Regions from separate parts of the Streptomyces sp. 891-h genome, predicted to be linked through region 3. Evidence: riboswitches for the same ligand, from Rfam matches in the RefSeq annotation. Region 3 holds a riboswitch; each other region holds the start of a gene.
What was found. Region 3 has a riboswitch for cobalamin ahead of HC362_RS23290 (prenyltransferase/squalene oxidase repeat-containing protein). Riboswitches for the same ligand answer to the same signal wherever they lie in the genome.
Positions count from the first base shown of each region.

Region 1 (9,947 bases), 2.9 Mb from region 3:
CTCGGCCTGCTGCGGGGTGGCCTCGTCCTTGTCCTTGGGGGCCTTGGAGTAGGAGGCGTACTTCTTGTAGATCTCCATGGCCTTGCCGACCTTGGGATCGGCGAGGTTGGAGACCCACTTGCCGCCCTTCTTCTTCACCAGGTCGGCGTTCTGACCGATGATCAGACCGTCCAGGAAGTACCAGTTCTGGCCCGGCATGTAGAGCGGCTCGGCGTCGGTCTTCTTCTCGATCTTCTCCAGCGCGTCGAAGAATTCCTGGCGCGTCTTGGGCGTGCCCTTGATACCCGCCTCGGCCCAGATCTTCTTGTTGTAGATCACCGTGCGGTTGACGGCGAACCAGGGGGCCGCGTACTGCTTTCCGTCGTAGACCGCGGACTTGTTGAGGGAGGGCGTCCAGTCCTTGCCGACCCCCTTCTTCAGGTCACTGAGGTCGGCCAGTCCGCCGGTGGCGGCGTATGCGGGGGTCTGGGTGTTGCCGACCTCGATCACGTCCGGCGGGTCGGACTCGGAGAGCGCGGTGGTGATCTTCTGCTGGATGCCGTTCCACTGCTGGACTTCCAGCTTGAGCTTGGCCCCGGTCTTCTTCTCGAAGGCGGCCTTGACGTCCTTGGTCCACTGCTTGGGCGTGGAGCCGTCCATCGCCCAGAGGGTGAGGGTCTGGCCCTTGAAGCTGTCGGGCCCGTCCTTCTTGTCGTCGTCGGACCCGCAGGCCGCGACGTTCACCACCAGCATGGCGACACCGGCCGCGGCTATGAGCCCCTTTTGACGACTTTGTCGGCGTTGTCTGCGTACCACAGCATTCTCCCCTGCACACTGGAACGCTCCGCACAGCAAACCCGGAGTAGGTTCCCCCGTAGTTTCCCGGAGTTGGTTTAGACCAATGAGATCCATGCAGAGCTTGGCCTAGACCTTTAGGGGTGTCAACGGTGTATAAAGCTCGCTGTCGGTTCCGTTATCGGAACGACATCTGAGCTGGGGCGCCCGCCCACACCGGGGCCGTGCCACGATGTGAGCCGCTACGTACACGGAGGAAGCCGGTGACGGCAGCACGACATGAGTCGGGAAGGCGGGCCATGAGCACGGACGGGGGCGGCGCGGTCGCGCCGGCCGCGGCGGACAGCGAGACCGCCGGCGGCAACGGATCGGCGGCCCGCACCGCGCGCGTGCCCAAGTACTACCGGCTGAAGCGGCACTTGCTGGAGATGACCGAGACCCTGCCGCCCGGCACCCCCGTACCGCCCGAGCGGACGCTCGCCAGCGAGTTCGACACCTCGCGCACCACGGTCCGGCAGGCGCTCCAGGAACTCGTCGTCGAGGGGCGTCTGGAGCGCATCCAGGGCAAGGGCACCTTCGTCGCCAAGCCCAAGGTCTCCCAGGCGCTGCAACTGACCTCCTACACGGAGGACATGCGGGCCCAGGGCCTCGAACCCACATCGCAGCTGCTGGACATCGGCTACGTCACCGCCGACGACCGGCTCGCCGCGCTGCTGGACATTCCCGCGGGCGGACGCGTCCTGCGCATCGAGCGGCTGCGGCTGGCCAGCGGCGAGCCCATGGCGATCGAGACCACCCATCTGTCCCAGAAGCGGTTCCCCGCGCTGCGGCGCAGCCTGGTCAAGTACGCCTCCCTCTACACGGCACTCGCCGAGGTGTACGACATCCACCTGGCCGAGGCCGAGGAGACGATCGAGACCTCGCTGGCCACCCCGCGCGAGGCCGGGCTGCTGGGCACCGATGTCGGCCTGCCGATGCTGATGCTCTCCCGGCACTCCCGCGACACCGCGGGAGAGCCCGTGGAGTGGGTCCGCTCGGTCTACCGCGGTGACCGCTACAAGTTCGTGGCCACCCTCCAGCGCCCCACCTCCTGACGGCTTCGCCGGGAGGGGACCCACCGCCGTCGCGGAACGTGGTTGACCCGTTCCGAGGTATGGCGCTGATCAGGCGGTTGTTCTACGGTCGGCCTGCCGTCTTGGTGTGCCCGCGACCTCGCATGGGGCGCGGGTGAGGTCGAGGAGGAACGCGTGCGCAGCACTGCACAGCCAGCGGGCAGGCTCAGTCCGCGGTCCATAGCCGTCTGGACCGCCGTCGCACTGATCGGCGCGGCGGGGTGGAGCATGCTGGCGCTCGCCCGCGGCGAGGAGATCTCCGCCGCCTGGATGGTGGCCGCGGCGCTGGGCTCGTACGCCATCGGCTACCGCTTCTACGCGCGCTTCATCGCCACCCGGGTGCTCCGTGTCGACAAGACCCGGGCCACGCCCGCCGAACGGCTCGACAACGGCATCGACTTCCACCCCACCGACCGGCGGGTGCTGCTCGGCCACCACTTCGCCGCCATCGCGGGCGCCGGACCGCTGGTCGGCCCGGTGCTGGCGGCCCAGATGGGATATCTGCCGGGCACCATCTGGATCGTCGTCGGCGTGATCCTGGCCGGCGCCGTACAGGACATGGTGACGCTGTTCTTCTCCCTGCGCCGGGACGGCAAGTCGCTGGGGCAGATGGCGCGCGAGGAGATCGGGCCGATCGGCGGCGCCGCCGCGCTGCTCGCCGTCCTCGCCATCATGATCATCCTGCTCGCCGTGCTGGCGCTCGTCGTCGTCAACGCGCTGGCCGAGTCGCCCTGGGGCACCTTCTCCATCGGCATGACCATCCCGATCGCCCTGTTCATGGGCTTCTACCTGCGGGTGCTGCGCCCCGGGCGGGTCACCGAGGTCTCCCTCATCGGTATCGCGCTGCTGCTGCTCGCGCTGGTCTCGGGGCGGTGGGTCGCCGAGTCGTCCTGGGCGGACACCTTCACACTGGAGCCCGGCACGCTGGTCATCTGGATTCTGGTCTACAGCTTCGTCGCCTCCATCCTCCCGGTGTGGATGCTGCTGGCACCGCGCGACTATCTGTCGACGTTCATGAAGATCGGCACCATCGGGCTGCTGGCCATCGGCGTCGTGGTGACGATGCCGACGCTGAAGATGGAGGGCATCACCGACTTCGCCGGCGTCGGTGACGGACCGGTCTTCGCGGGCTCGCTCTTCCCGTTCGTCTTCATCACCATCGCCTGCGGCGCCCTGTCCGGTTTCCACGCGCTGATCTCCTCCGGCACCACGCCGAAGATGATCCAGAAGGAGACCCAGATCCGGATGATCGGCTACGGCTCCATGCTGATGGAGTCGTTCGTCGCCATCATGGCGATGGTCGCCGCCGGCATCATCGACCCGGGGCTCTACTTCGCGATGAACGCGCCCGCCGGCGTCATCGGCGACAACGTGCAGGCGGCCTCGGAAGCGGTACGGCACCTGGGGTACACCATCACCCCGGACCAACTGGCGGCCGCCGCCAAGGCCGTCGAGGAGCAGTCGCTGCTCTCCCGTACGGGCGGGGCGCCCACCCTGGCCATCGGCGTCTCCAACATCTTCTCGGAGATCGTCGGCGGCGCCGGGATGAAGGCGTTCTGGTACCACTTCGCCATCATGTTCGAGGCGCTGTTCATCCTGACGGCCCTGGACGCCGGCACCCGCGTGGGCCGCTTCATGCTCCAGGACATGCTCGGCAACGTCTACAAGCCCTTCCGCCGGGTGAGCTGGTGGCCGGGGCTGCTCTTCTCCAGCGCCGCCATCGTCGCGCTGTGGGGCTACTTCCTGTGGGTCGGCGTCCACGAGCCGCTGGGCGGGATCAACCAGCTCTTCCCGCTGTTCGGCATCGCCAACCAGTTGCTGGCCGCGGTAGCGCTGGCGGTCTGTACGACGCTGCTGGTCAAGTCCGGGCGGCTGAAGTGGGCCTGGGTCACGGCCGTTCCCCTGGTGTGGGACGCCGTCGTCACGCTCACGGCGAGCTGGCAGAAGGTCTTCTCCACCGACCCGAAGGTCGGCTTCTTCCAGCAGCGCGCCAACTACCAGGAGGCCATCGACCAGGGCAAGGTCATCGCCCCCGCCAAGAACATGGACGACATGCACACCGTCGTCACCAACTCCACGGTGGACGGCGTCCTGTCGGCCCTCTTCGCGATCCTGGTCATCGTCGTCCTCGCCGACGCGGCGCGCACCTGTGTACGCGCGGTGCGCAACCCGGAGAGCACCCGGATGCACGAGGCGCCCTACGAGAAGTCCAAGCTGGTCGAACCCGCAGGACTGATCGCCACCAAGGAGGAGAAGGCGGAGAAGGCCGAGCACGAGGCAGCGCCGGCCGCGGCCGGAGCGCCCGGCGGCGGGGCGGGAGAGGACTCCCGGTGAACGGAGCGAAGCAGGTGAACGGCGCGAAGCGGGCGGCGGTCGATCCCCTGCTGCGGGCCGGGCGCTGGCTGCGCTGGTACGTGCGCGAGTTCACGGACGAGAGCGCGTACGACCGGTATGTGGCACATGTGCGTCAGCACCAGGGGCCCCACGCCCCGGTCCCCTCCCGGAAGGAGTTCGAGCGCCGCCGCACGGACGCCCGGGAGGGCGATCCGCGCGAGGGCTTCCGCTGCTGCTGAGATCCGCCGGGCAGAGCTGACGTCCGCCGGGCACGGCTGACGCCCCGGCGTTGTCAGTGCCGTGCCGGATGATGGCGGCCATGGACATCACCGTAAGAACCGCACGGCCCGAGGAGTACGCACAGGCCGGGGAGCTGGTGGCGCGCGCCTACCTCGACGGCGGACTGCTGACCCACGGGGATTCCGACCCCTATCTGAACTCGCTCCGCGACGCGGCCGGCCGCGCCGCCCACGCCGACCTGCTGGTCGCCGAGGACCCGCAGGGCGCGCTGCTGGGCACCGTCACCTTCGTCGGCGAGGGAGGGCGCTACGCGGAGCGCGCCCGGGCCGGTGAGGGCGAGTTCCGGATGCTCGGCGTACGGCAGTCGGCGCGGGGCCGGGGTGTCGGTGAAGCACTGGTGCGGGCCTGTATCGGGCGGGCCCGCGACCTCGGGCTGAGCGGGCTCGTCCTGTCCACTCTGCCGACGATGCACGCGGCACACCGCCTCTACGCCCGGCTGGGCTTCCTGCGCGCCCCCGACCGCGACTGGCAGCCGATCGAGGGCGTCACCCTGCTGGCCTACACGCTCACCCTGTAGCCGACGGCACAACATATGGGGCCCTCTCACAGGGGGGCCACAACATGTATGGTGTCTCACGGCCGTCGCCCCCGACGCAGGGGAATCCGGTGCGAGTCCGGAACTGTCCCGCAACGGTGAGCGGCACGCGCGAGCGTGCCCGCGAGTCCGAATGCCTGCAGGCGGCGGCAGTACCGAACGTCCGGGTCTCGTGGGTTGGGCCGCCGGGGCGGAGCGCGCCATGCCCGCAGCGGGTCCGGCGTGTGCCCTCTCCTGCCGTGCTGCCCTGCCAGGGGCCCTCAGCAGCCAGGGAGAGCACCGCGTGACCGTCACCACCGCCCCCACACTTCCGGCACCGAGCGGCGCCGGGCCCGGCGCTCCCGGGAAACCCGCCGCATCCGGCAACCCCGGCGCCCGCGAGCCCGACTCCCGGGAACCAGGTGCCCGGGAACCCGGCGCCCGCGAGGATCCGCCGGCCGAAGCGCTCCGCCGGGCCCTCGCAGCGCTCACCGCCGGTCTCCCCGACGTGGACCCGGCGCCGGTGCTGGCAGCGGCCCTGCGCGGACGGCAACCCGGCGCCACCGAGGCCGACCTGCGTGCCCTCGCCATCGAATCGGCTGCGGGTCTCATCAGCGAGGAGCCCTCCTACTCCCGGCTGGCGGCGCGGCTGCTCACCCACGTGATCCGCGACGAGGCGGCGGCGGAGGGCGTGACCTCGTTCTCCGCCTCGGTGGCGCTGGGCCACGCGCAGGGGCTGATCGCGGACCGCACCCACGCCTTCGTGAAGAAGCACGCACAACGGCTCGACGCGCTGGTGGCAGAGGCCCTGGACGGCGGCGCGGACGACCGGTTCGAGTACTTCGGGCTGCGTACCGTCCACTCCCGCTACCTGCTGCGCCACCCGGCCACCCGCCGCCCGATCGAGACGCCGCAGCACTTCCTGCTCCGTGTCGCCTGCGGCCTGGCGGGGGACGAGTCACCCGAAGCGCTGGCGGAGGTGGCCGCGTTCTACCGGCTCACCAGCTCCCTCGCCTATCTGCCCTCCTCGCCCACCCTGTTCAACTCCGGTACGCGCCACCCGCAGATGTCGTCCTGCTATCTGCTGGACTCGCCCCAGGACGAACTGGACTCGATCTACGAGCGCTACCAGCAGATCGCCCGGCTCTCCAAGCACGCGGGCGGCATCGGTCTGTCCTACTCCCGCATCCGCTCCCGGGGCGCGCTGATCCGGGGCACCAACGGCCACTCGAACGGGATCGTCCCGTTCCTGCGCACGCTGGACGCCTCGGTCGCGGCCGTCAACCAGGGCGGCCGGCGCAAGGGTGCGGCCTGCGTCTACCTGGAGACCTGGCACGCGGACATCGAGGAGTTCCTCGAACTGCGCGACAACACGGGCGAGGACGCGCGCCGTACCCACAACCTCAACCTCGCGCACTGGGTACCGGACGAGTTCATGCGCCGCGTCGAGGCGGACGGGCAGTGGTCCCTCTTCTCCCCTTCCGACGTGCCGGAGCTGGTCGATCTGTGGGGCGAGGAGTTCGACACCGCCTACCGCCGCGCCGAGGCCGAGGGCCGCGCCGTCAAACAGCTGCCGGCCCGGCAGCTGTACGGCGCGATGATGCGTACTCTCGCGCAGACCGGCAACGGCTGGATGACGTTCAAGGACACCTCGAACCGCACCGCCAACCAGACCGCACAGCCCGGTCGCATCGTGCACTCCTCGAATCTGTGCACCGAGATCCTGGAGGTCACCGACGACGGCGAGACCGCCGTCTGCAACCTCGGCTCGGTCAATCTGGCCGCGCACCTGGGCGCCGACGGACAGCCCGACTGGGAGCGGCTGGACGCCACGGTGCGTACGGCGGTGACGTTCCTGGACCGGGTGGTGGACATCAACTTCTATCCGACCGAGCAGGCGGCCGCCTCCAACTCCCGCTGGCGGCCTGTGGGTCTGGGCGTGATGGGACTCCAGGACGTCTTCTTCCGGCTCGGGCTGCCGTTCGACTCGCAAGAGGCACGCGAGCTGTCCACCCGGATCGCCGAGCGGATCATGCTCGCCGCTTACGAGACCTCGGCGGAGCTGGCCGAGAGGCACAGCCCGCTGCCCGCCTGGGAGTCCACCCGCGCCGCACGCGGTGTACTCCACCCCGACCACTACCCGGACGCCGAGCCGCACTGGGCGGACCGCTGGGACGCGCTGCGCGCCCGTATCGCACGCACGGGGATGCGGAACTCCCTGCTGCTGGCGATCGCCCCCACGGCGACCATCGCCGCCATCGCGGGCGTGTACGAGTGCATCGAGCCGCAGGTCTCCAACCTCTTCAAACGCGAGACGCTCAGCGGCGAGTTCCTCCAGGTGAACCACTACCTGGTCGCGGAGCTGAAGCGCCTGGGGCTGTGGGACGCGCGGGCCCGCGAGGCGCTGCGGCGGGCCAACGGCTCCGTACAGGAGCTGGAGTGGGTGCCCGCGCACGTACGGGAGCTGTACCGCACCGCGTGGGAGCTGCCGCAGCGCGCCCTGATCGACATGGCCGCGGCCCGCACCCCGTACCTGGACCAGAGCCAGTCGCTGAACCTGTTCCAGTCCTCCCCCACCATCGGGAAGCTCAGCTCGATGTACGCGTACGCCTGGAAGCGCGGCATCAAGACCACGTACTACCTGCGGTCGCGCCCCGCGACCCGCATCGCCCAGGCGGCCAACTCCGTCCCCCAGCAGCCGAAGCCCGACGAGGCGCTCGCCTGCTCCCTGGAAAACCCCGAGTCCTGCGAGGCCTGCCAGTAATGACGACTCCCACCACCACGACTGCCCAGGCTCCGAAGAACCTGCTCGACCCCGGCTTCGAGCTGACCCTGCGCCCGATGCGCTATCCGCACTTCTACGAGCGCTACCGGGACGCCATCAAGAACACCTGGACCGTGGAGGAGGTCGACCTCCACTCCGACGTCGCGGATCTGGCCAAGCTCACCCCGGGCGAGCAGCACATGATCAGCCGCCTGGTGGCATTCTTCGCCACCGGCGACTCGATCGTCGCCAACAACCTGGTGCTGACGCTCTACAAGCACATCAACTCGCCCGAGGCGCGGCTGTATCTCTCCCGGCAGCTGTTCGAGGAGGCCGTGCACGTCCAGTTCTATCTGACCCTGCTGGACACCTATCTGCCCGACCACGACGAGCGGGCCGCCGCGTTCGCGGCCGTGGAGAAAATTCCCTCCATCCGGGAGAAGGCCCAGTTCTGCTTCCGGTGGATGGACGCTGTCGAGAGCCTCGACAAGCTGGACTCCAAGGCCGACAGGCGCCGTTTCCTGCTCAATCTGATCTGCTTCGCGGCCTGCATCGAGGGCCTGTTCTTCTACGGCGCTTTCGCCTACGTCTACTGGTTCCGCTCGCGCGGACTGCTGCACGGGCTGGCCACCGGCACCAACTGGGTCTTCCGCGACGAGTCGATGCACATGTCGTTCGCCTTCGACGTGGTCGACACCGTACGGGAGGAGGAGCCGGAACTCTTCGACGCGGAGCTGACCGAGCAGGTCACGGCGATGCTGGAGGAGGCCGTCGAGGCGGAGCTCCAGTTCGCGCGCGACCTGTGCGGGGAGGGGCTGCCCGGGATGAACACCGAGTCCATGCGCCAGTACCTCCAGGCCGTCGCCGACGAGCGGCTGCGCCGCCTGGGCTTCCCGGAGCGGTACGGCTCCAGCAACCCCTTCTCGTTCATGGAGCTCCAGAACGTCCAGGAGCTCACCAACTTCTTCGAGCGGCGCGCCTCGGCCTACCAGGTCGCCGTGGAGGGCTCGGTCTCCCTCGACGACGACTTCTGACCCGGGCTACTCGTTCGGCACCGTCTCGTAGCGGGGCGTGCTCTCGGCCATCTGCCGGAGCACGTCCTTGCGCTCGCGCTTGGAGAGCCGGTCGATGTACAGATACCCGTACAGGTGGTCGGTCTCGTGCTGGAGGCACCGGGCGAAGTAGCCCGTGCCCCGCACCACGATCGGCTTGCCCTGCGCGTCCTGGCCGCGCACCACCGCGTAGTCGGGCCGCGCCAGCTGGTGGTAGGCGCCGGGCACCGACAGGCAGCCCTCGCTGCCGTCGTCCAGCACGCGCTGTTCGGCGGGGAGCTGTTCGAGCACCGGGTTGCACACGACGCCCACGTGCCGTACGCCCTCGTCGTCGTAGCAGTCGTAGACGAAGACCTTCAGGTCGACGCCGATCTGGTTGGCGGCGATGCCGACGCCCTCTGCGGCGCGCTGGCTGGCGAACATGTCGTCGACCAGCTTGGCCAGCTCGTCGTCGAACTCGGTCACGTCCTTGCACTCCCGGTGCAGCACCGGGTTGCCGACGACGGTGACGGGCCGTGCCGTGCCCCGCGCGGTGTGGGCCTCCTCGCGGGCTGCCGCGTCCGTCACGTCGTCGACGAACTCGCCCTCGGCCCTAGCGGCCGACTCGGCCGTCGTTTCCTGCTGCTGCGCCATGCCGTCGTACGCCTTCCTGCGACCCATAAGACCGTGAGAGCAAAGATCCGCCGGTGAACCGGCCGAGCACCGTACGGCCGCGTACCGTAAGGACTCGCCCTACAGGGTACGGGCACGCCCGGCGCCGCTCAGCAGACCTCCTCCAGATCCCGCCACTCCCGGGTGTCAGGGCTGTCGGCGACCCAGCCGTCCAGCAGCCCGCGCACCAGCGCGGCGGGCGCCGCAAGGCCGCACTCCCGCTCGGGCACCCACAGCTCGCCGGGGCCGCCCTGTGTCATATGGCCCAGCGGCCCGGGGTGGCCGGGTGAACTGTGGTCGTGCGGGTCCAGATGCACCGTCCCGTCACCCTCGTCGGCGGGCATGGCGCTCTCGGAGCAGGCGCGGCACAGCAGCCGTACGGAGGAGGACCAGTCCTCGGCGGCGAACCCGGCGTCGGCCGCCAGCCGCTCCAGCGCGTCCCGGTC
Region 1 is NZ_CP050693.1:2,454,922-2,464,868, forward strand. Features, by position in the region: gene HC362_RS10405 (extracellular solute-binding protein) at 1-732, opposite strand, end outside; gene HC362_RS10410 (GntR family transcriptional regulator) at 1,074-1,868, shown strand; gene HC362_RS10415 (carbon starvation CstA family protein) at 2,115-4,220, shown strand; gene HC362_RS10420 (YbdD/YjiX family protein) at 4,217-4,459, shown strand; gene HC362_RS10425 (GNAT family N-acetyltransferase) at 4,540-5,037, shown strand; cobalamin riboswitch at 5,083-5,215, shown strand; gene HC362_RS10430 (ribonucleoside-diphosphate reductase subunit alpha) at 5,339-7,798, shown strand; gene HC362_RS10435 (ribonucleotide-diphosphate reductase subunit beta) at 7,798-8,832, shown strand; gene def (peptide deformylase) at 8,839-9,483, opposite strand; gene HC362_RS10445 (hypothetical protein) at 9,612-9,947, opposite strand, start outside.
Region 1: it holds a riboswitch for cobalamin, as region 3 does, so the genes downstream of both, HC362_RS10430 (ribonucleoside-diphosphate reductase subunit alpha) here and HC362_RS23290 (prenyltransferase/squalene oxidase repeat-containing protein) in region 3, are expected to answer to the same signal.

Region 2 (9,947 bases), 4.2 Mb from region 3:
ACACCCCCGTACCGCTGGGCGACCTCGCCGCGCTGGAGCGGGAGTTGCGCGGCAAGGATGTGGCGGCGCTGGTCGTCGAACCGATCCAGGGCAAGGGCGTGCACGCAGCCCCGCCCGGCTATCTGCGTGCCGCGCGGGAGCTGCTGCACCGGCACGGGGCGCTGCTGATCGTCGACGAGGTGCAGACGGGGCTGGGCCGCACCGGTGACTTCTTCGCCTACCAGCACGAGCAGGACGTCGATCCGGACCTGGTGTGCGTGGCCAAGTCGCTCTCCGGCGGATATGTGCCGGTGGGCGCCACGCTCGGCAAGGAGTGGATCTTCAAGAAGGTCTACTCCTCGATGGACCGGGTGCTCGTGCACTCCGCCAGCTTCGGCTCCAACGCGCAGGCCATGGCGGCGGGGCTGGCCACCCTCGCCGTCATGGAGGACGAGCGCCTGACCGAGAACGCCCGCCATACCGGCGATCTGCTGCGCGGCCGGCTCGCGGCGCTCGTGGACCGCTACGAGCTGCTGCACGAGGTACGCGGCCGGGGGCTGATGATCGGCATCGAGTTCGGCAGGCCCAGATCGCTGAAGCTGCGCAGCCGGTGGACCATGTTGCAGGCTGCGCGAAAAGGGCTTTTCGCGCAGATGGTGGTGGTGCCGCTGCTGCAGAAGCATCGCATCCTCACCCAGGTGTCCGGTGATCACCTGGAGGTCATCAAGCTGATTCCTCCGCTGGTGATCGGCGAGGAGGAGGTCGACCGCTTTGTGACCGCCTTCACCCAGGTCATGGATGACGCCCACAGCGGTGGCCTGATGTGGGACTTCGGCCGCACGCTGGTCCGCCAGGCGGTGGCCAACCGCTGAGGGAGGGCGCGCCCGTAAGGGGCGCGGGGAACTGCGCGACCAGCCACGACGTGTGCCTCAGCCTGCGACGTACAGGTCGGGGCAGCCCGTGGCCAGCCGCGCGGCTCTCTTCCCGGGGCAACCGCTCAGTGCTTAACGCGGCAACTCCCGGCGTACCGTGCGGGCGGCGGCCACCATGTTCCGCAGCGCCTCACGGACCTCCGCCCAGCCACGGGTCTTCAGGCCGCAATCAGGGTTGACCCACAACCGGTCGGCGGGAATCGCCGTGAGGCCCTTCCGCAGGAGGGCCGCCATCTCATCGGTGTCGGGAACCCGCGGCGCGTGGATGTCGTACACGCCGGGACCCGCCTCGCGCGGATAGCCGTGCGCGGCCAGCTCGTCCGCCACCTGCATATGCGAGCGAGCCGCCTCCAGGGAGATGACGTCCGCGTCCAGCTCGGCGATGGCGTCGATCACGTCGCCGAACTCCGCGTAGCACATATGGGTGTGGATCTGGGTGTCCGGACGCACCCCGCCGGTGGTGAGCCGGAACGCCGCGGTGGCCCACGTCAGATAGCCGGGCCGGTCGGCGGAGCGCAGCGGCAGCGTCTCGCGCAGCGCCGGCTCGTCGACCTGGATGACGGCGGTGCCCGCGGCCTCCAGTTCGCACACCTCGTCGCGCAGCGCCAGGGCGACCTGGCGCGCCGTCTCGGACACCGGCTGGTCGTCCCGTACGAACGACCAGGCGAGCATGGTCACCGGGCCGGTGAGCATGCCCTTGACCGGGCGGGAGGTCAGCGTCTGCGCGTACTGCGTCCAGCGCACCGACATCGGCCGCGGGCGTGCGACATCGCCCGCCAGGATCGGCGGGCGCACATAGCGGGTGCCGTACGACTGCACCCAGCCGTGCCGGGTGGCGAGGTACCCGGTGAGCTGTTCGGCGAAGTGCTGCACCATGTCGTTGCGTTCGGGCTCGCCGTGCACCAGTACGTCCAGCCCGGCGCGCTCCTGGAAGGCGATCACCTCGCGGATCTCGGCCGCGATCCGCTGCTCGTAGGCGGTCTCGTCGATCCGGCCGGCCCGGAGACCGGCCCGGGCCGCACGCAGCTCGGCCGTCTGCGGGAACGAGCCGATGGTGGTGGTCGGCAGCGGCGGCAGGCCGAGCCGGGTGCGCTGCGCCGCCGTGCGCCGCGGGTACGGCAGCGCGCGGCGGGTGTCCGCCTCGGTGACGGCTGCCGTACGGGCCCGTACGGCCTTGTCGTGGGTGAGCGGCGAGGCCGTACGTGAGGCGAGGTCGGCGCGGTTGGCGGCCAGCTCGGCGCTGATCGCCGCGGTTCCCTCGGACAGGCCGCGGGCCAGCGTGACCGCCTCCGCCGCCTTCTGCCGTGCGAACGCCAGCCAGCGTGCGACCTGGGGGTCGATATGGCGCTCGGCGCGCGCGTCCAGCGGCACGTGCAGCAGCGAGCAGGACGCCGCCACATCCACCCGGTCGGCGAGGCCCAGCAGGGTGGCGAGGGTGGCCATGGAGCGTTCGTAGTCGTTGATCCACACATTGCGGCCGTCGATCACCCCCGCGACCAGCCGCTTGCCCGGCAGCCCGCCGGCCGCGGCGAGCGCGTCCAGGTTGGCGGCGGCCGGCCCGGTGAAGTCGAGCGCCAGGCCCTCGACCGGCGCCTTGGCCAGTACGGGCAGCGCCTCGGCGAGCCGGTCGAAGTAGGAGGCGACCAGCAGCCGCGGGCGGTCGGCGGCGCCGCCCAGTAGCCGGTAGGCCTCGGCCGCGGCCTTCAGCTCGGCGGGCGTACGGTCCTGCGCCAGCGCCGGCTCGTCCAGCTGCACCCACTGGGCGCCCGCGGCGCGCAGATCCGCCAGCACCTCGGCGTAGACGGGCAGCAGCCTCTCCAGCAGCGACAGCGGCTCGAAGTCGGGGGCGACGCCGGGCGCCGGCTTGGCCAGCAGCAGGTAGGTGACGGGCCCGACGAGCACCGGCCGGGCCGCCGGGAGCCCCAGTGCGAGGGCTTCCGTCAGCTCGGCGGTCTGCTTGCGCGAGTCCGCCGCGAAGACGGTGCCGGGGCCGAGTTCGGGCACCAGATAGTGGTAGTTGGTGTCGAACCACTTGGTCATCTCCAGCGGCGCCGCGTCCTGGGTGCCGCGGGCCATGGCGAAGTACCCGTCCAGCGGATCGGCGGCCGCGGCCGCGCGGTGCCGCTGGGGGAGGGCACCGACCATCACGGTCGTGTCCAGTACGTGGTCGTAGTACGAGAAGTCGCCGGTGGGGACCTCGTGGATGCCCGCCTCGGCCAGCTGCCGCCAGTTGGCGGCCCGCAGCCGGGCCGCTGTGGCGTGCAGGGACTCGGCGTCGACGCGGCCCTTCCAGTACCCCTCGATCGCCTTCTTCAGTTCGCGGTCCGGGCCCTGGCGGGGATAGCCGTACACCGTGGCGCTCACCGGCGCGGGCGGGCGGGTGGTGGCCGCTCGGGCTGCTGCCTCGTGCGTTCTGGGCGCTGTCACGCAACTCTCCTTCGCGAGTGTCTCCAGCGTCCCGGAAGGACGGAGCGAGGACACGAAGGGAGGCGGCGCCCGGGGAGGCGGACGCGTGGCCGGCGTCCCGCCGTCTGGTGCGCTGTGCTCTCCGACCCGCCCTCGAGGTCTCCGGGAGGACCGTGCACGCGTGGACGCGCACGGGCAGCGGGCAGGTCTTCGGACTCGCGGGCACGCCTGCCGGTCTCCCGGCGGGCACCTACTGGCCGTCGCTTCCCGGACCTTGTGGTCCAGTGCGTATGACGGCGGTCGTTCCCACTCACCGCTGCGGGGCAGTCCCGGACTCGCACCGGGTTCCCTCTTACGACGCCTCCCGCCTGGCTGACGGGGCGAACCTGCTGCACCGCCAGCATAACCCCGGGGGCGGGGCTCAGCGGGGCTCAGCGGGGCGTCGAGGCGGAGGGATGAGGCGTCCGCTGGGCCGGTTTCAGGGCTCCAGCAGGCGCGAGCGCAGCCTGATGCGGGTTCCCTCGGAGAGTTTGAGGCCCTCGGTCAGGTAGGTGTCCACGTCGCCCCACCTCTCGTCGATGGTCTCGAACGCGGTGTGCAGATAGCGGGCGCGCGCCTCGAAGAGAGGGGCGAGCAGTTCCAGGACCTCCGGCGCCATACCGGCCTTGGACTTGTTGCTGCGGTAGATCTTGTACCGCCGGTGCGGCTGGTTGGACTGGAGGTAGTCCTCCTCGATGGCGGCCCGCTCCACGCCGAGCGCCAGCAGCGTGATGGCGACCGCAAGCCCAGCCCGGTCCTTGCCGGCCGCGCAGTGCATCAGCGCGGGCACGCTGTCCTCGGCCAGTGCGTGCAGGATGCGGCTGTGCTCGGCCGTCCGCTCCAGGATCATGGCGCGGTAGGAGTCGGTCATCCGCCGGTCACCGAGCCCGTCGCCGAGGATCGCCCGGAGCTGGTCGAGTTCGCCGTCGCGCACCAGCCGCCAGAACTCGGCACCGTCGGCCGGGTCGGACAGCGGAAGGTTGACGTTGCGGACCCCGGGCAGCTCGACATCGGGGCCGTCGAGCGCCTGGTCGGCGGAGTTGCGGAAGTCGAAGACCGTGTGCAGTTCGAGCTCGCCGAGGAAGGCGGCGTCCTCGGGCGTCGCGTGGGCCAGGTGCCCGCTGCGGAAGAGTACCCCGCGCCGCACCCGGCGCCCGTCCACCGTCGGCAGGCCCCCGACGTCCCGGAAGTTCCGTACCCCGGTCAGCTCCGTCCCGGTGGACTCCACATTCACGTGCGCTCCCAGCATCTGCGACGACCGTCCGTTCGACCATAAGGCATGGATGCCTGAGGCGATCAGTCCTCGTGCGGTGACTCGTACGACGTTCGGCCCGGCCGGGGTCTCGCCGAGGGCTGGGCGGCCCGGCGCCGTACGCTGGCCCCGTGAGCGAGGAGCTGTTCCCGCGGCCCGCTTCGGAGATCGCTCCGGGAGCCGTACATCTGCCCAGTCGGCTGCCGCCCGAGGCCCAGCGCGAGCTGCTGGCGGCGTGCCGCCGATGGGCCCTGCCGCCCGCGGGCCTGCGGACGGTACGGATGCCGGGCGGCGGCCGGATGTCGGTGCGGCAGCTCAGCCTGGGGCGGCACTGGTATCCCTACGGTTACGCGCCGACCGTCGTGGACGGCGGCGGCGAGCCGGTGAAGCCGTTCCCCGGGTGGCTGGGGGAGTGGGCGCGGGCGGCCGTGGACGCCGCCGCCGAGGTGACCGGGGAGCCGGTGTACGGCGCGGGCCCGTGCGCCGTGCCGTACGACATCGCGCTGGTGAACTTCTACGGTGACGGCGCGCGCATGGGCATGCACCGGGACAGCGACGAGCGCTCGGCGGCTCCCGTCGTCTCCTTCAGCCTCGGGGACACCTGCGTCTTCCGGTTCGGCAACACCGAGGGGCGCGGGCGGCCGTGGGAGGACGTGGAGCTGCGCAGCGGGGACGCCTTCGTCTTCGGCGGCCCGGCCCGGCTGTCCTACCACGGCGTACCCCGCACCGAGCCGGGTACGGCGCCGCCCGCGCTGGAGCTGCGGGGCCGGGTGAACGTCACCGTGCGGGCGTACTGAGCGCATCGGGCGTACGGAGCGATACCGCTCCCTCGGACGGCGCGGACGAGCCCTGTCAAGCGGAAGCCGGTGGGGTTCACTCGTTGGGAGCTGGCGAACCCTGGCGAATCCTCCGTACGGGGCAGGTCGCGGGAGGGCCGCGGGCTAGCGTGACCGCGGCATCGATGCACCAGGTCCACCTGTTCTGTCCCTCCGCCGCTGCTGCTCGCCCGATCTCTCAGCGCCTCAACTCACCCGAGGAATCCATGCCCGAACTCCCGACCTCTGTGGCACAGAACGGAAGCGGAGCATCCACTTCCGTTCCTGTGGCCGCCCAACCGACCGGACCCGGTGGGAGGAACGTCCCCGCACGGCGGCGGCACGGCAGGCCCCGGGCGCAGGTCCGCGCCCTAGAAAGCGTGGGGGACGCCGCCGTGCGCCGCCGCCTGGTACGGCTCAGCGTGCTGCCCGCGGGACTGGTCGCGCTCACCGGCGCGGTCGTCGTCTGCCTCCTGCTGTCGGGCCGGGACGCCGCTGATCCGCTCACGGGCTCCGAGTGGGCAGCGCTGGTCACCGGGGCCCTGGTGATGTGCGGGCTGCTCGGCGCCGCCGGGACGCTGGCGGCGGCCGAAGCGCGGGGTACCGCCGCACGGTGCGCGGCCCTGCGGCGCTCCCTGGAACGCGGCCAGGCGGAACTCCGCTCGATGCTGTGGGCCCTGCGGCACGGCGAACACCCCGTCACCCGCACCCGCGCCCCCGAGGGTGAGCCGGTCGGCGACGCGCTGGATCTGCTCGGCCACCAGGCCGCGCACGCCCAGTGCGCCGCGGAGGCCGCCGTGGTGGAGGCCGTCGGGCTGACGGCCCGGGCACGCGGCGGCAGCGAGGAGCGGGCCGAGGTCGTCGTCAGCCTCGCCCGTCGGCTGCAGTCGCTGGTGCACCGGGAGATCGAGCTCATCGACGAGCTGGAGAACGAGGTGGAGGACCCCGATCTGCTCAAGGGCGTCTTCCATGTGGACCACCTCGCCACCCGCACCCGGCGCCACGTGGAGAACCTCGCCGTTCTCGGCGGTGCCACGGCCCAGCGCCGGTGGTCCCGCCCGGTGCCCCTCTCCGAGGTGCTGCGCTCCGCCGTGGCGGAGGTCGAGCAGTACACCCGGGTCCAGCTGGTGCCTCCCGTCGAGGGCGCCGTGCGCGGACACGCGGTCGCCGACGTCATCCATCTGCTGGCCGAACTCGCCGAGAACGCCACCATGTTCTCCGCGCCCGAAACCCGGGTGCTGCTGCGCACCCAGCGCGTCACGGCCGGGCTGGCGGTCGAGGTCGAGGACCGGGGGCGCGGTATGGACCTCGGCGTACAGAACCGCCTCAACGCGATGCTCGCCGAACCGGGCAGGACCAACGTGCCCGAACTGTTGCGGAACGGCCGCATCGGCCTGTACGTCGTGGCCGCCCTCGCCCGTCGGCACGGCGTCGTCGTCCAGCTGCGGAACAACATCTACGGCGGAGTGCAGGCCGTGGCGGTGCTGCCGCAGAGCCTGCTGGGCGGGCCCCGCCAGGACGCAGCGCCTGACGCCGACTCCGCCGCCCCGCCGGCCGAACCCGCCTCCGCCCCAGACGCCGAGCCGGCCGACAGCACCGAGCCCGCGCCCGACCACGGGCGTGCGGTCCCGAGCGCGGGTGCCACACCGGACGCACCGGCGCCCGACGGCGCGGGGGAGGGCGCCCAGGACGGCCGGGAGCCTGCTGCCGGGCCTGGCGGGCCGCCGGTCCCGGGGGCCGAGCAGGACCCTGTACCCGGTGCGGAGCAGAGCCCTGCTCCTGGAGTGGAGCAGAACCATCTGCCCGAGGTGGAGCAGAACCATGCGCCCGGGGTGGAGCAGAGCCGTGTCCCCGGGGTCGAGCAGGCGCCCGGCTCCCACGCTCCCGGCCCCGGCGCGGGCCCAGATCCCCGCCCGCGTGCCAGGGCCCGGGGCAAGGGCCGAGTACCTGTCGCACCGCTGCCGTTCGGGCCGCCTGCCGCACCGGTGCCCCGGCCGGCTCACGCGCCCGTGAACGGCCAGGTGAACGGGGGCCAGGTGAACGGAGCGCCCGCGAACGGGACGCCCGCCAACGGAGCGCCCGCGAACGGGACGCCCGCGAACGGGAGGCCCGCCAACGGAGCCCCCGCGAACGGGACGCCCGCGACCAACGGCGAGGCCGCAGCAGCGCGGCCGCCGTTGCCCACCCGAGGGCATACGGACCGGGTGGTCCATGAACCGGGCCTGGACGACGGCTTGACGGAGCCCCACCCCGCACCAGCCTTGAAGGGAGCTGTGCGAAAGCGTTGATATCCATTTGACTCTGTGGTGTCTTGTGGAGTCATGGATGCGAAGCCATGGGCACGACGGAGCTTTCTGGCAACTACCGGTGGCGCTCTCGCGGGTTGGGCCGCCTTCCGTGAACAGAAGGCGGCCTTCGCCGCCGGGGCGCGGAAACCGGCCGCGGAACCGGACGGCCGCGAATGGGACGCCGACCCGACCGTCTTCCAGGTCAACCGCGAGCCGGCACGCGCGGCCCTCATCCCGTACCGCGACCGCGCGGCGGCGCTCAAGGGCCGGTACCAGGAATCCCCCTACTACCGCTCGCTGAACGGGAACTGGCGCTTCCACTGGTCGGAGAACCCCGCCAAGCGTCCCGAAGGGTTCCACCGCACCGACTACGACGACGGCGACTGGGACCGGCTGCCCGTACCCTCCAACTGGGAGATGCACGGCTACCGGGAGCCCATCTACCTGAACATCAAATATCCCTGGACGGGGTACGAGAAGCCGGAACCCCCGGCCATCCCCAAGGAGTTCAACCCCGTCGGCTCCTACCGCAGAACCTTCACCGTGCCCCGTGGCTGGCGCGGCAGGCGCACCCTGCTCTCCTTCCAAGGGGTGAAGTCGGCCTTCTTCGTGTGGGTGAACGGCGAGCAGGTCGGCTACAGCGAGGACAGCTACACCCCGGCCGAGTTCGACATCGGCGAGCACCTGAAGAACGGCGACAACACCCTCGCCGTACAGGTCTACCGCTGGTCGGACGGCAGTTGGCTGGAGGACCAGGACATGATCGACCTGTCCGGGATCTTCCGGGACGTGTATCTGTACTCGGTGCCGCGCGTCCACCTCCACGACGCCGAGGTCCGCCCCGCGCTCGACGAAGCGCTGACCACCGCCGACCTCACCGTCCGTACCCGGATACGGGACACCACCGGCGGAACGGCCGGGAAGTACACCGTCACCGGAGCGCTCTACGACGCGGACGGACACCGGGTGCCCACCGGCCCGCTGACCGGCAGCGCGGAGCCCCCGGCCGGGGGCATCGCCGACGTGGAGCTGACCGGCACCGTGCACCGGCCGGAGCTGTGGTCGGCCGAGAGCCCCAGCCTCTACACCCTGGTACTGACGGTGCGGGATCCGGGCGGCGACCGCAGCGAGGTGCACCGGGTGCGGTTCGGCTTCCGGAAGCTGACCTTCGGCCCCGGCAAGCTGGAGATCAACGGCAAGCCGCTGCTGTTCGCGGGCACCAACCGGCACGAGACCGACCCGGTGTACGGGCAGGCCGTGCCGGAGGAGACGATGCTGCGCGACATCAAGCTGATGAAGCAGCACAACATCAACGCCGTCCGCACCTCGCACTACCCCAACTCGCCCCGCTGGCTGGAGCTGTGCGACGAGTACGGGCTGTACGTCGTGGGCGAGACCAACCTGGAGACCCACGAGGTCCGCGACACCCTCCCCGGCTCACTCGCCGAGTGGACAGCGGCCTGCCTGGACCGGGCGCGCAGCATGCTGGAGCGCGACAAGAACCACCCCTGTGTGGTGCTGTGGTCGCTCGGCAACGAGGCGGGCAGCGGCGACAACTTCCGCAAGATGGCCGACTGGTTCCACCAGCGTGACCCGAGCCGTCCCGTGCACTACGAGGGCATGAGCTCCGTGGCCGACGTGGAGTCCCGGATGTACGCCAAGCCCGACGAGGTCGAGAGGTACGGCAAGTCGGGCGACAAGAAGCCGTTCATGCTGTGCGAGTACGCGCACTCCATGGGCAACAGCACCGGCAACCTCCAGGAGTACTGGGACCTCTTCGAGAAGTACCCGAACCTGCACGGCGGCTTCATCTGGGACTGGGTGGACCAGACGATCAAGAAGCCGGTGCCCGGCGACTCCTCGCGCAGCTATCTGTCGTACGGCGGCGACTGGGTCGCGGGCTATCCCACGGACGGCAACTTCTGCTGCAACGGAGTCGTCCGCTCCGACCGCGAGACCAACCCCGCCATGCACGAGGTCAAGCACGTCTACCAGCGGATCGCCTTCTCGGGGGACAAGGCGGCCGAGGGCGAGGTGAAGCTCACCAACAAGCAGCTCTTCACCGGACTCGACGCCTACGAACTGCGCTGGGAGGTCACCCGCGACGGTGAGCGCGTACAGCACGGCACCGTACGGCCGCCCCGCACCGGTCCCGGTGACACCGGCACCGTACGGCTGCCGCTGGACCGTCCTGCCAGGCCCGCGCCCGGCGCCGAGTACTGGCTCAACCTCTCCC
Region 2 is NZ_CP050693.1:1,098,675-1,108,621, reverse strand. Features, by position in the region: gene HC362_RS04980 (aspartate aminotransferase family protein) at 1-851, shown strand, start outside; gene metE (5-methyltetrahydropteroyltriglutamate--homocysteine S-methyltransferase) at 984-3,275, opposite strand; cobalamin riboswitch at 3,501-3,722, opposite strand; gene HC362_RS04970 (tyrosine-protein phosphatase) at 3,796-4,605, opposite strand; gene HC362_RS04965 (alpha-ketoglutarate-dependent dioxygenase AlkB) at 4,740-5,405, shown strand; gene HC362_RS04960 (ATP-binding protein) at 5,804-7,711, shown strand; gene HC362_RS04955 (glycoside hydrolase family 2 TIM barrel-domain containing protein) at 7,745-9,947, shown strand, end outside.
Region 2: it holds a riboswitch for cobalamin, as region 3 does, so the genes downstream of both, metE (5-methyltetrahydropteroyltriglutamate--homocysteine S-methyltransferase) here and HC362_RS23290 (prenyltransferase/squalene oxidase repeat-containing protein) in region 3, are expected to answer to the same signal.

Region 3 (9,947 bases):
CCGCCCCGAGGGAGAGGGACACATGGTGAAGGGCGGTGACACGGCCACGGACAAGGGTCAGCCGTGAGACCTCCGCGAGCGGCCGCGCACCCTGCGGGGCGGGCTGCGGGCCGGGCGCCACTGACCCGGCCGGGAACCGGGAGGCGGCGCCGGTGCCGGGGTTGGCGGTGGGGGAGAGGCGCGGGGCAAGGCGGTCGCGGAGTGGGCCTGCCCTGCGGCGGGCGTCCCGCACCGAGAGCGGAAGGGGGTCCCAGCCGGCGAGCTCGCCCAGTTCCACGACGGGCGGCCGCACGGGTGAGAGGGCAAGCAGGGCGGCGGGCTCCCCGAGCTGCGCCGTTCCACGAGGGGAGGGAAGGGCCGGAGGGGACGGAGGGGACGAAGCGGAGGGAGGCACGTTCGACAACTCCTCCTCCGGCGCCAGCAGCAGCACCTGGTCCGCGTACTGCACCACGCGCTCCAGCCGGTGTTCGGCCATCAGGACGGTGGTGCCCAGGTCGTGGACGAGCCGCTGCAGGACGGCCAGCACCTCCTCGGCGGCGGGCGGGTCCAGCGCGGAGGTGGGTTCGTCGAGGACGAGAACCTTGGGGTGCGGGGTGAGGACGGAGCCGATGGCCACGCGCTGTTGCTGGCCACCGGAGAGGGAGGTGATGGGACGGTCCCGTAGCTCGTTGAGACCCAGCAGGTCGAGGGTTTCCTCCACGCGGCGGCGCATGGTGCCGGGGGGCAGGCCGAGGGACTCCATGCCGTAGGCCAGCTCGTCCTCGACCGTGTCGGTGACGAAGTGGGCGAGCGGGTCCTGGCCCACGGTGCCCACGACGTCGGCGAGTTCGCGGGGCTTGTGGGTACGGGTGTCGCGGCCCGCCACGGTGACCCGGCCGTGCAGGGTGCCACCGGTGAAGTGCGGTACCAGCCCGGAGACGGTGCCCAGCAGGGTGGATTTGCCCGCTCCGCTCGGGCCGATGAGCAGGCACAGTTCACCCTCCGGGAGGTGGGCGTCCACTACCGGGAGGGCGGGGGCCTTCGCGCCGTCGTGGACGACGGTGACCTGGTCGAAGGTGATCACTGGGGACTCTCCTCGTCGTGCTCCCGGCCGCGGAGCGCCCGTGGCGTGCGGAGCGCCGGTGACGTGCGGTGCGTGCGGGGCCGTGGCACCTCGGCGCCCTCCTCGGCCGCGCCCTCGTCGGCGGCGGCCTCGTCGGCGCCGCTCCCCTTGGCGGCGCTCTTGTCGGCGGCGGGCTGTGCGGCGGCGGGGTGCGCGGTGGCGGGCTGTGCGGTGCGTACGGGAGAGGGTGTGGGCTTGCCCGGGGTGGGTGGGGGTGCGGGGGCGAGGGCGGCGGGGAGGAGGCCGAGGAGAACGGCGGCGGCCGGCCAGAGGGGGAGGTCAGGCGCGGTGAGCGGGACGGCAGGCGGATTCAGCGATGCGGGCAGCACGTCGGCGGCCGTGATCATAAGGGCGCCCACGGCGGCGCCGGACGCGGAGACCAGCCAGGCGCGTATGCCCCAGCGGTCGGGGCGGTAGCGGGTACGGGCTGCCCGCTTGCCGCCCAGCCACAGCCCGGCCAGCGCGAGGGCCAGACCGGCCAGCAGTACGGGCAGGCCGAAGCCCGCTCCCTCGGCGGCGAGCAGACCGTAGGTGCCGGCGCAAACGCCCAGCAGTCCGCCGAGGGTCAGCGCTGTGGTGGTGTGCCGGACGGCGGTCGGTACCCGTGCGGTACGGCCGTAGCCGCGCGCGTCCATCGCCGCCGCGAGCGCCACCGAGCGCTCCAACGCGCCCTCCAGTACGGGCAGTCCCACTTGGAGTACGCCGCGCAGACCCCGGTCGTCCCGCCCCCGCAGCCTGCGCGCCGCCCGCAGCCGTCGTACGTCGGCGACCAGGTTGGGGGCGAAGGTCATCGCGACCACGACCGCCACACCTGCCTCGTACAGTGCGCCCGGCAGGGACTTGAGCAGCCGGGCCGGATTGGCCAGCGCGTTGGCGGCGCCGACGCACACCAGGAGAGTCGCCAGTTTCAGCCCGTCGCACAGCGCGAAGACCATGCCTTCCGCCGTCACCCTCCCCCCGATCCGCACGCCGCGTGCCCAGTCGGGCAGGGGTACCTCGGGCAGTTCGGCGAGCACATGGCTGCCGGGGATGGGCGAGCCGAGGAAGAAGGCGAACACCAGACGGATGGCCAGCACGAGGACGCCCAGCTTGAGGAACGCCGAGTAGGAGCGGGCCCAAGGCGCGTCGGTGCGGCGTACTGCGACGACATAGCCCGCCACCACGATCAGCAGGGCGAGGAGGAGGGGGTTGGTGGTACGGGAGGCGGCGGTGGCCAGGCCCAGGGCCCAGAGCCACCAGGCCCCCGGGTGGAGAGCGGTGCTACGGGTCGAGAGCGGTGCTCTCAGGTGAGAGCGGCGTCGCGATGCACGAGCCCCCGCCTCCGTGGCGAGCGGTGCTCTCGACGTGGAGCGGTGCATCAGCTACTGCTTCCGGCGGCGCGCCTGCCACAGCGCCGCGGCGCCGAGGATCCCCACAGCCGCAACCCCCGCCGCGAGCCCCAGCCCCGTCGACAGGCCGTCCCCTTGACCGCCCCCGCCGTCACCGCTGCGGTCGCTGCTGCCGGTGCCGGTGCCGGTGCCGTTGCTGTCGGAGCTCTTCTCGTTCTCGCTCCCGCCCTCGCGCCCACCCTCGCCGTTCTTCTCGTTCCCATCGCCGGTCTTCGCCTGCTCGCCGCATCCCTTGGCCGGGTAGTGGTCGATGGCGCACAGCAGTGCTTCGGAGTTGTAGCGCAGGGGCCCGGCCACCTTGGCGAGGGCATCGGCGGCGGTCCCGTTCCCCGGGATGCGGGCGCAGCCGGTGCGGGGTGCCGGCGGTTTCCGGGACTCGCCCTTGGGCGCGTCGGCGCGGACACCGAAGTCGATGCGGACGGCGACCCGCTTGCTGCCGTCCTTGGCCGCTGTCCGGGCGCAGGCGTCGGTGAACGAGACGGCGCCGCGCGGGGTGTCGGCCTGCTGCGAGTTGGTACTCAGGGCGAACCGGAAGCCCACGGTGTCGCCGTCCTCGGGGCGCAGGGTGGCCGGTCCCTCGGTGGCGTACGACCACGAGCCGTCCTTCTTCTGCTGCCAGAACGACCAGTAGCGGTAGCCGTCCGAGTCCGCGGTCGCCGCCATGGGTGCGGCCGCAGCTGCTGGGGCGGCCGCCGCCGCGGATGCGGCCCCCGCTGCGGAGGCCGTTGCCATGGTGGTGGTCGGCAGCAGTACGAGGGCCGCGAGGGCGGTTGCCGTCCGGGCGCTCACAGTTGCTGCCTCTTGCGGCGGCCGCTCAGCAGGATGCCGAAGCCGGCGCCGATGGCGAGACCGACCAGGATGAACGCCCAGACGGGGATGGTGGTGCCGTCGTCCTTCTTCTCGGAGGAGGACGAGTCCCCGTCGGCGGCGGGCATCTTGGCGGGCTTGGGCCCGGTGTGGTTGAGGCGCGAGAGCAGGTCGGTGCCGCCGAGCTCGCCGGGGTCACCGCCCGTGGCGCGGGAGGCGAGCATGAGGGAGCTGATGGCGGCCGGATCGTTCTTGGCCTTGTCCCACTTGTCGAGGTTCTTCGCGAGCCAGTTCAGGGAGGACTTGGCCGCTTTCAGGTGACCGCCGGCGGCCAGCGCGACGACGGCGTCCGCGGTGTTCCCGTAGTCGGGCTGCTTCTTGGAGGCGCCCGGCATGACCGTACTGAAGTGGTCGCCGTTCTTCTCCAGCGTCGCGGCCAGATACGCGGCGCCCGCGCCCGCCGCCGCCTTCCGGCCACCCGGGACACCCTTGCCGTCCCCGCCGTTCCCACCGTCCCCGTCGTTCCCGCTGTCCCCGCCGTCCGCACCTGTGGCGCACTTCAGCGGTGTGACGGGCTTGTCCTCGGCGTCCTTGGCGGGCGGCTCGGTCAGGGCGCCCTTGCCCAGCGCGGCGAGGGAGGCGGCAGCGGTGGCGTCCGCGTTCGGGACGAGCTTGCCCTTCTTGTCCGGCTGGTAGGCGAAGGCACCCTGCTGGCCCCGGGCCTCCTCGATGCCCTTGGAGCCGCAGGTCAGCTGGAAGGAGAGCAGCGCGTCGTACGGCGACTTGCCGCCCTCGGCCGTGGTCTTCCTCGGGTCCTCACCCGCGGCGTGCAGGGCGCCGATGGCCAGCGAGGTGGAGTTGGCGTCCGAGGGGGCGTGCGGGGCGCTGCCCCAGCCGCCGTCCTTGTTCTGGACCGAGATCAGCCACTCCACCGCCTCGCGTACGGCGTCGCTCCGGCCGCCGACGGCGGCGAGAGCCTGCACGGCGAGGGCGGTCGCGTTGGTGTCCGAGGGGGTGGCGTCCGGGTCGCACTTCCCGGTGGTGTCGGCGCGGTACGCGGTGAACGAGCCGTCGGCGCACTGCTGTTCGGTGAGCCAGTCCACGGCCTTCTTGGCGGGGACCGCACCGGCACCGTCCAGCGCCAGCAGCGCCATCGACTGCCGCCACACCCCGTCGTACTTCGGATCAGCCGTCCCGTAGAGCCCGTCCGGCAGCTCGGACGGCTTCTCGGCGACACGGGCCCCCCGTGAAGCGACGTGGGGCGCGGAGGGTGCGGCGGATGCCACGGGTGCGGCTGTCGCGCACAGCACGGTGGCGGCGGCGAGGACCGTGGCGCGGCGGCGGCGCGGTGACATTGCGAGTGCCTTTCGGTGACGGGAGCGGACCGCAGCCGGGCACGGCCACCCCGCCGAGGGGGCTCGCGCTCTGGCGGCCCCGCATCGCGGCGCACCGGGCTCGGCTCCGTATACCTCGACGGGCCGGTGGCCTCTCGGCCACAGGAGCCCACCTCCGCCCGGGTGCTCCGGCTCACGGCCGGCCACCTGTGCCGTACGCGGTCGCCGGGGCGCGGCCGCCAGAGTGCGACCACGGCCGACGGACCACGGACGACGACGGGGTGGCGGACCGCTCACGGTTGCGGGTCAGCGCCGGATTCGCACCGGCTTCCCCCGGTCGGAGGCGTTGTCTGGCTGTCGGCCACTGTAGCGGGACCGTCCACCGGGTCGTTCCGTCGGCCCGGTCCCGGTTCGTCCGCAGGTGCCGGTGGCGGGTCAGCCGGTGGCGCGGTAGGTGACCGGGGCGCTGCCGGGTACCGCCTCCGCGTGGCCGAGTTTCACCAGGTGGCGCAGGTGGGCCTCGGCCTCGGCCACGGCGATGTTGCGGGACCCGAACGGGATCTGCTCCCAGGGGCGGTTCCAGCGCATGGCCTCGGCGAGCTGCCAGGGGGTGAGGTCCCGGTTCGAGAGCAGTGCTCTCAGATCGGAGAGCCGTTCCGCATGGTGAGCGGTGAGCTCGTCGACCCGGGCCCGCGCATCCGCGAACGCGTGCTGGTGGGCGGGCAGCACTTCGGCGGGCCGCAGCCTGGAGATCCGTTCCAGCGAGTCGAGGTAGTCACCGAGCGGATCGGTGATCTCGTCGCTGTCCGGGTCCTCGTACAGGCCGATGTGCGGGCTGATCGTCGGCAGCAGATGATCCCCGGAGAACAGCCGCCCGCCCCGGCGCCCCGCCTGCTGCCGCTCCCGGCTCCCCTCCCGCGACCTCTCCGCGCCTCCCTCTTGACCACCCCGCTCCCGTGTCCCCTCCCGGCTTCCCTCCCGGCCCGGGTGCTGCTCCTCCAGGTGCAGGCACACATGGCCCGGCGTGTGCCCCGGGGTCCACACCGCGCGCAGCCGCCGCCCCGGCAGGGCCAGCAGTTCGTTCGGCTCGATCTCCCGGTCGGGCAGTGCTGCCCGCGCCCCCGGCAGCGTCCCGTCCCCGCCCTGTGCGAGGGCTGCGCGCAGCGGTGCCGTATGCGAGTCCGGGGCACCGGCGGCGGCGAGCTTCTCGGCGAGGTAGCCGAGCCACTGGCGGCGGTCCGAGTCGCGGGTGCGGCGGACGATGGCGGCGTCCGCCGGGTGCATGGCGATCCAGGCGCCCGACTCCTCCCGTACGCGCGCCGACAGGCCGTGGTGGTCGGGGTGGTGGTGGGTGACGACAACGCCGTGCAGCGCGTCGACGGAGGTGCCGCACGCGGCGAGCCCGTCGGCGAGGGCCTGCCAGGAGGCGGGGTCGTCCCAGCCGGTGTCGATCAGCACGGGTCCCGCGTCCGTCTCGATCAGATGGACGAGGGTGTGGCCGAGCGGGTTGTCCGGGATGGGTACGGGAATGCTCCACACGCCGCCCCCGTGGTCACCGACCCCCGGCCCGTCGTCCGTTGCCTGCGGTCTGTTCGTCATGGCGGCTCCCGGTTCCGTGCGCGGGTTGCGCGGGTCGCGCGGGTCTGACGGCCGCGCCGCCATGGACGGCGGTCCGGCAGAGCATCGGCACCGGCATTGTCCCTTAGAACTAGAACTGGTACTAGTTCTGATGCGCTGTCAGGAAGTCGACGGCGGCGGGCGGGCGGAAGAGGGCGGGCGGAAGAGAGGGCACGGCCATGACGGACACCCCCAGCGGACCCGAGGCGAGCGGCGGCGGCATCCCCTACACCGCCCACCAACAGCTCTACATCGGCGGCAGCTTCACCGATCCCGCCGGTGACCGGACGATAGAGGTGGTCTCCCCGCACACCGAGCAGCCCATCGGGCACGTCCCGCACGCCTCGCGCGAGGACGTCGACCGTGCCGTGCGCGCCGCACGCGACTCCTTCGACTCCGGGGTGTGGGCGCGGCGGCCGCTGGCCGAGCGGATCGAGACCGTCGCCCGTATCAAGGACGGAATCGCCGCGCGCAGCGAGGAGATCGCCAAGGTCATCAGCGCCCAGAACGGTACGCCCTACACCTCAGCGGTGATGCTCCAGTCCCTCGCCGCGATGATGGTGTGGGACACCGCGCTCAAGATCGCCGCCGATTTCCCCTACGAGGAGCGCAGGGCCGGGGTGCTGGGCCCCCTGCTGGTGCGCCGGGAGCCGGTGGGTGTGGTGGCGGCCGTGGTGCCGTGGAACGTGCCGCAGTTCACCGCGGCGGCGAAACTGGCGCCCGCGCTGCTGGCCGGCTGCTCGGCCGTGCTGAAGGTCTCGCCGGAGACCCCGCTGGACGCCTATCTGCTGGCCGGGATCGCCGACGAGGCAGGGCTGCCTCCCGGCGTGCTGTCGATCCTCCCCGCCGACCGGGAGGTGAGCGAGTACCTGGTCGGGCACCCGGGGGTGGACAAGGTGTCCTTCACCGGCTCCGTGGCCGCCGGCAAGCGGGTCATGGAGGTGGCCTCCCGCAATCTGACGCGGGTCACCCTGGAGTTGGGCGGCAAGTCGGCCGCCGTCATACTCCCCGACGCCGACCTGGACGCCGCGGTCGCCGGGATCACCCCGTTCGCCTGGATGATCAATGGGCAGGCATGTGTGGCCCAGACCCGCATCCTGGCGCCGCGCAGCCACTACGACGAGATCGCGGAGCGCTTCAAGGCCGCCGCCGACGGGCTGACCGTCGGCGATCCGCTGGACCCGGCCACCGAGGTCGGCCCGCTGGTCGCCGAACGCCAGCGCCGCCGCTCCCTCGACTACATCGCGCTGGGCCAGGAGGAGGGCGCCAAGGTCCTCGCCGGCGGCGGCAGGCCGGAGTCCATGCCCACCGGCTGGTATGTGGAGCCCACCCTCTTCGGTGACGTCGACAACTCCATGCGGATCGCCCGGGAGGAGATCTTCGGCCCCGTCATCTGCCTGCTGCCCTACGACGACGAGGAGGAGGCGGTCCGTATCGCCAACGACTCCGACTACGGGCTCTCCGGCAGCGTGTGGACCGCCGACACCGAGCGCGGCATCGACGTGGCGCGCCGCGTACGCACCGGCACCTACTCCGTCAACACCTTCAGCCTGGACATGCTCGGTCCCTTCGGCGGCTACAAGAACTCCGGCATCGGCCGCGAGTTCGGCCCCGAGGGATACGCCGAGTACCTGGAGCACAAGATGATCCACCTGCCCGCGTAAGCGTGAGCTTCGCGGAGGCGGAAGTGGAGGAAGTGGAGGAAGTGGAGGAAGTGGAGGACGAGGCGGGCGTGGAGGAAACGGAGGAGGCGGCGATGGCCGACCGCTGGCACGTCGAGGTGGACCGGGACCTGTGCATCGGTTCGGGCATGTGCGTGGGCGGGGCGCCGGAGGAGTTCCGGCTGGACGCCGCCCGCCAGTCGCATCCCGTCAGCCCCGACCGCGAGCCGTCCGAAGAGGTGCTGGCCGCCGCCGAGAGCTGCCCTGTCGAGGCCATCTCCATCACCCTCGCGGCCACGGGCGAAGCGGTCTTCCCCCCGGAGGAGTGACGAGGAGCCCGGCCGGGGGGCGCCCGCGGCGGACCGGCCGGTACTCGCTCGTAGTCGTGCGGTACTCGCTCGTGGTCGTGCCGGTCCGCGACGGTCCGTGAAATCCGTGGTAATCCGTTGCCGGGGGAGCGTGCGGCGGGATAGGAACAGCCGTATGACATCTTTTGGTGCTGACAGCGGTGGTGGTTCTCTCGGCGGTGGTTCTCTCGGCGCGGTCTTCCGGCCCCAGTTGCCGCCCGAGCGGCTGCGGAGCGTCGTGCGCGCCGCCGACGAGGCGGGTCTGAACCAGCTGTGGCTGTGGGAGGACTGCTTCCTGGAGAGCGGCATCGCCACGGCTGCCGCCGCGCTCGCCTGGTCGGAACGGATCACGGTGGGCGTCGGCCTGCTCCCCGTCCCGCTGCGCAACGTCGCGCTGACCACCATGGAGACGGCCACCCTGCGCCGCCTCTTTCCCGGCCGGTTCCTGGTGGGGCTCGGTCATGGTGTCCAGGACTGGATGGGGCAGGTCGGTGCGCGGGTCGACTCGCCCGTGACCCTGCTGCGCGAACACCTGGACGCCATGCGGGCCTTGCTGCGCGGCGAGCGGGTCACCTCCAAGGGCCGGTACGTCCAACTGGACGGCGTCGCCCTGGACTGGCCGCCGCCGACTGCCGCCGCGGACACGGCTGTGTACGCGGGTGCGCGGGGGCCGCGCTCCCTGCGGCTCAGCGGCGAGGCGGCGGACGGCACGGTGCTCGACGCCAACACCTCGCTCGCGGGCATCCGTCGCGCGCGGCAGCTCATCGAAGAGGGCCGGTCCGCGGCCGGACGTACCGAGCACCACCAGGTCGTCCACTACCTCAACACCGCGACCGGCCCCGACGCCGCGACCCGCCTCCGGGCGGAGCTCGAACGCGAGGGCCACGACCCCGCCACCGGGCCCGGTGTGGCGGGCGACGCGGCGACGGTGGCCGAGGCGGTCCGCCAGGCCCTCGACGCCGGGGCCGACACGGTCGTCCTCCAGCCCACGGCGGACGAGCCGGACCCGGAGGGATTCGTCCGCTTCGCCGCCCAGGAGGTCAGCCCCCTGCTGGCATGAGCCGCCCCACCGCCAACGGGTGACCGGCGCCCGCTCACAGGGGGTGGCCGGTCTCAGCGGGTGACCGGGCTTCCCAGGGCGAGCGTGGCGAACGTCGCCAGCCAGTGCTCCGTGGTGAAGTCGCCCGAGGTGGTGGCCGGCAGCCCCGCTGCCAGGTTGGCCTCGGCCGCCGTGGTGAGGGTGGCGGCGCGCGGGTCACCGGGCGGGAGCGCGGCGGCGATGCCGCGCAGCGCCACCGCCCGGCTCAGACACAGCCCGAGCAGGTGCCCGAGCTGAGGGTCGGCCGGGTCCGAGACGTGGGGCGGCGGGAGGAACTCCGGGCCGGTGGCGCGGTCCAGCTCGGGCAGGAAACGCGCCAGCCATGCGGTGAATTCGTGCTGCGGCAGCACCCGGCGCACCGCGTCCGCCTCGCAGAGCAGTGGCGAGAGGAAGTCCTGCCCGGACGGCTCCCATCGGGTAGCGGCAGCGTGGTCGGGTACGTACCACTCGCGGATCTTGGCTTCCACAGGCCCCACGAGCCGCTGTGCGTCCGCCCGTTCGGCGCTGTCGAGGAGCAGCCCCAGTGCGAAGGCGCTGTTGGCGTGCGTTCCGTGACGTACCGGGTAGGTCGCCTTCGGCAGCCAGTCCAGCA
Region 3 is NZ_CP050693.1:5,311,699-5,321,645, forward strand. Features, by position in the region: gene HC362_RS23275 (ABC transporter ATP-binding protein) at 1-1,063, opposite strand, end outside; gene HC362_RS23280 (CbiQ family ECF transporter T component) at 1,060-2,460, opposite strand; gene HC362_RS23285 (SCO2322 family protein) at 2,464-3,279, opposite strand; gene HC362_RS23290 (prenyltransferase/squalene oxidase repeat-containing protein) at 3,276-4,652, opposite strand; cobalamin riboswitch at 4,813-4,965, opposite strand; gene HC362_RS23295 (MBL fold metallo-hydrolase) at 5,067-6,230, opposite strand; gene HC362_RS23300 (aldehyde dehydrogenase) at 6,428-7,912, shown strand; gene HC362_RS23305 (ferredoxin) at 8,005-8,238, shown strand; gene HC362_RS23310 (LLM class flavin-dependent oxidoreductase) at 8,393-9,316, shown strand; gene HC362_RS23315 (DUF2891 domain-containing protein) at 9,370-9,947, opposite strand, start outside.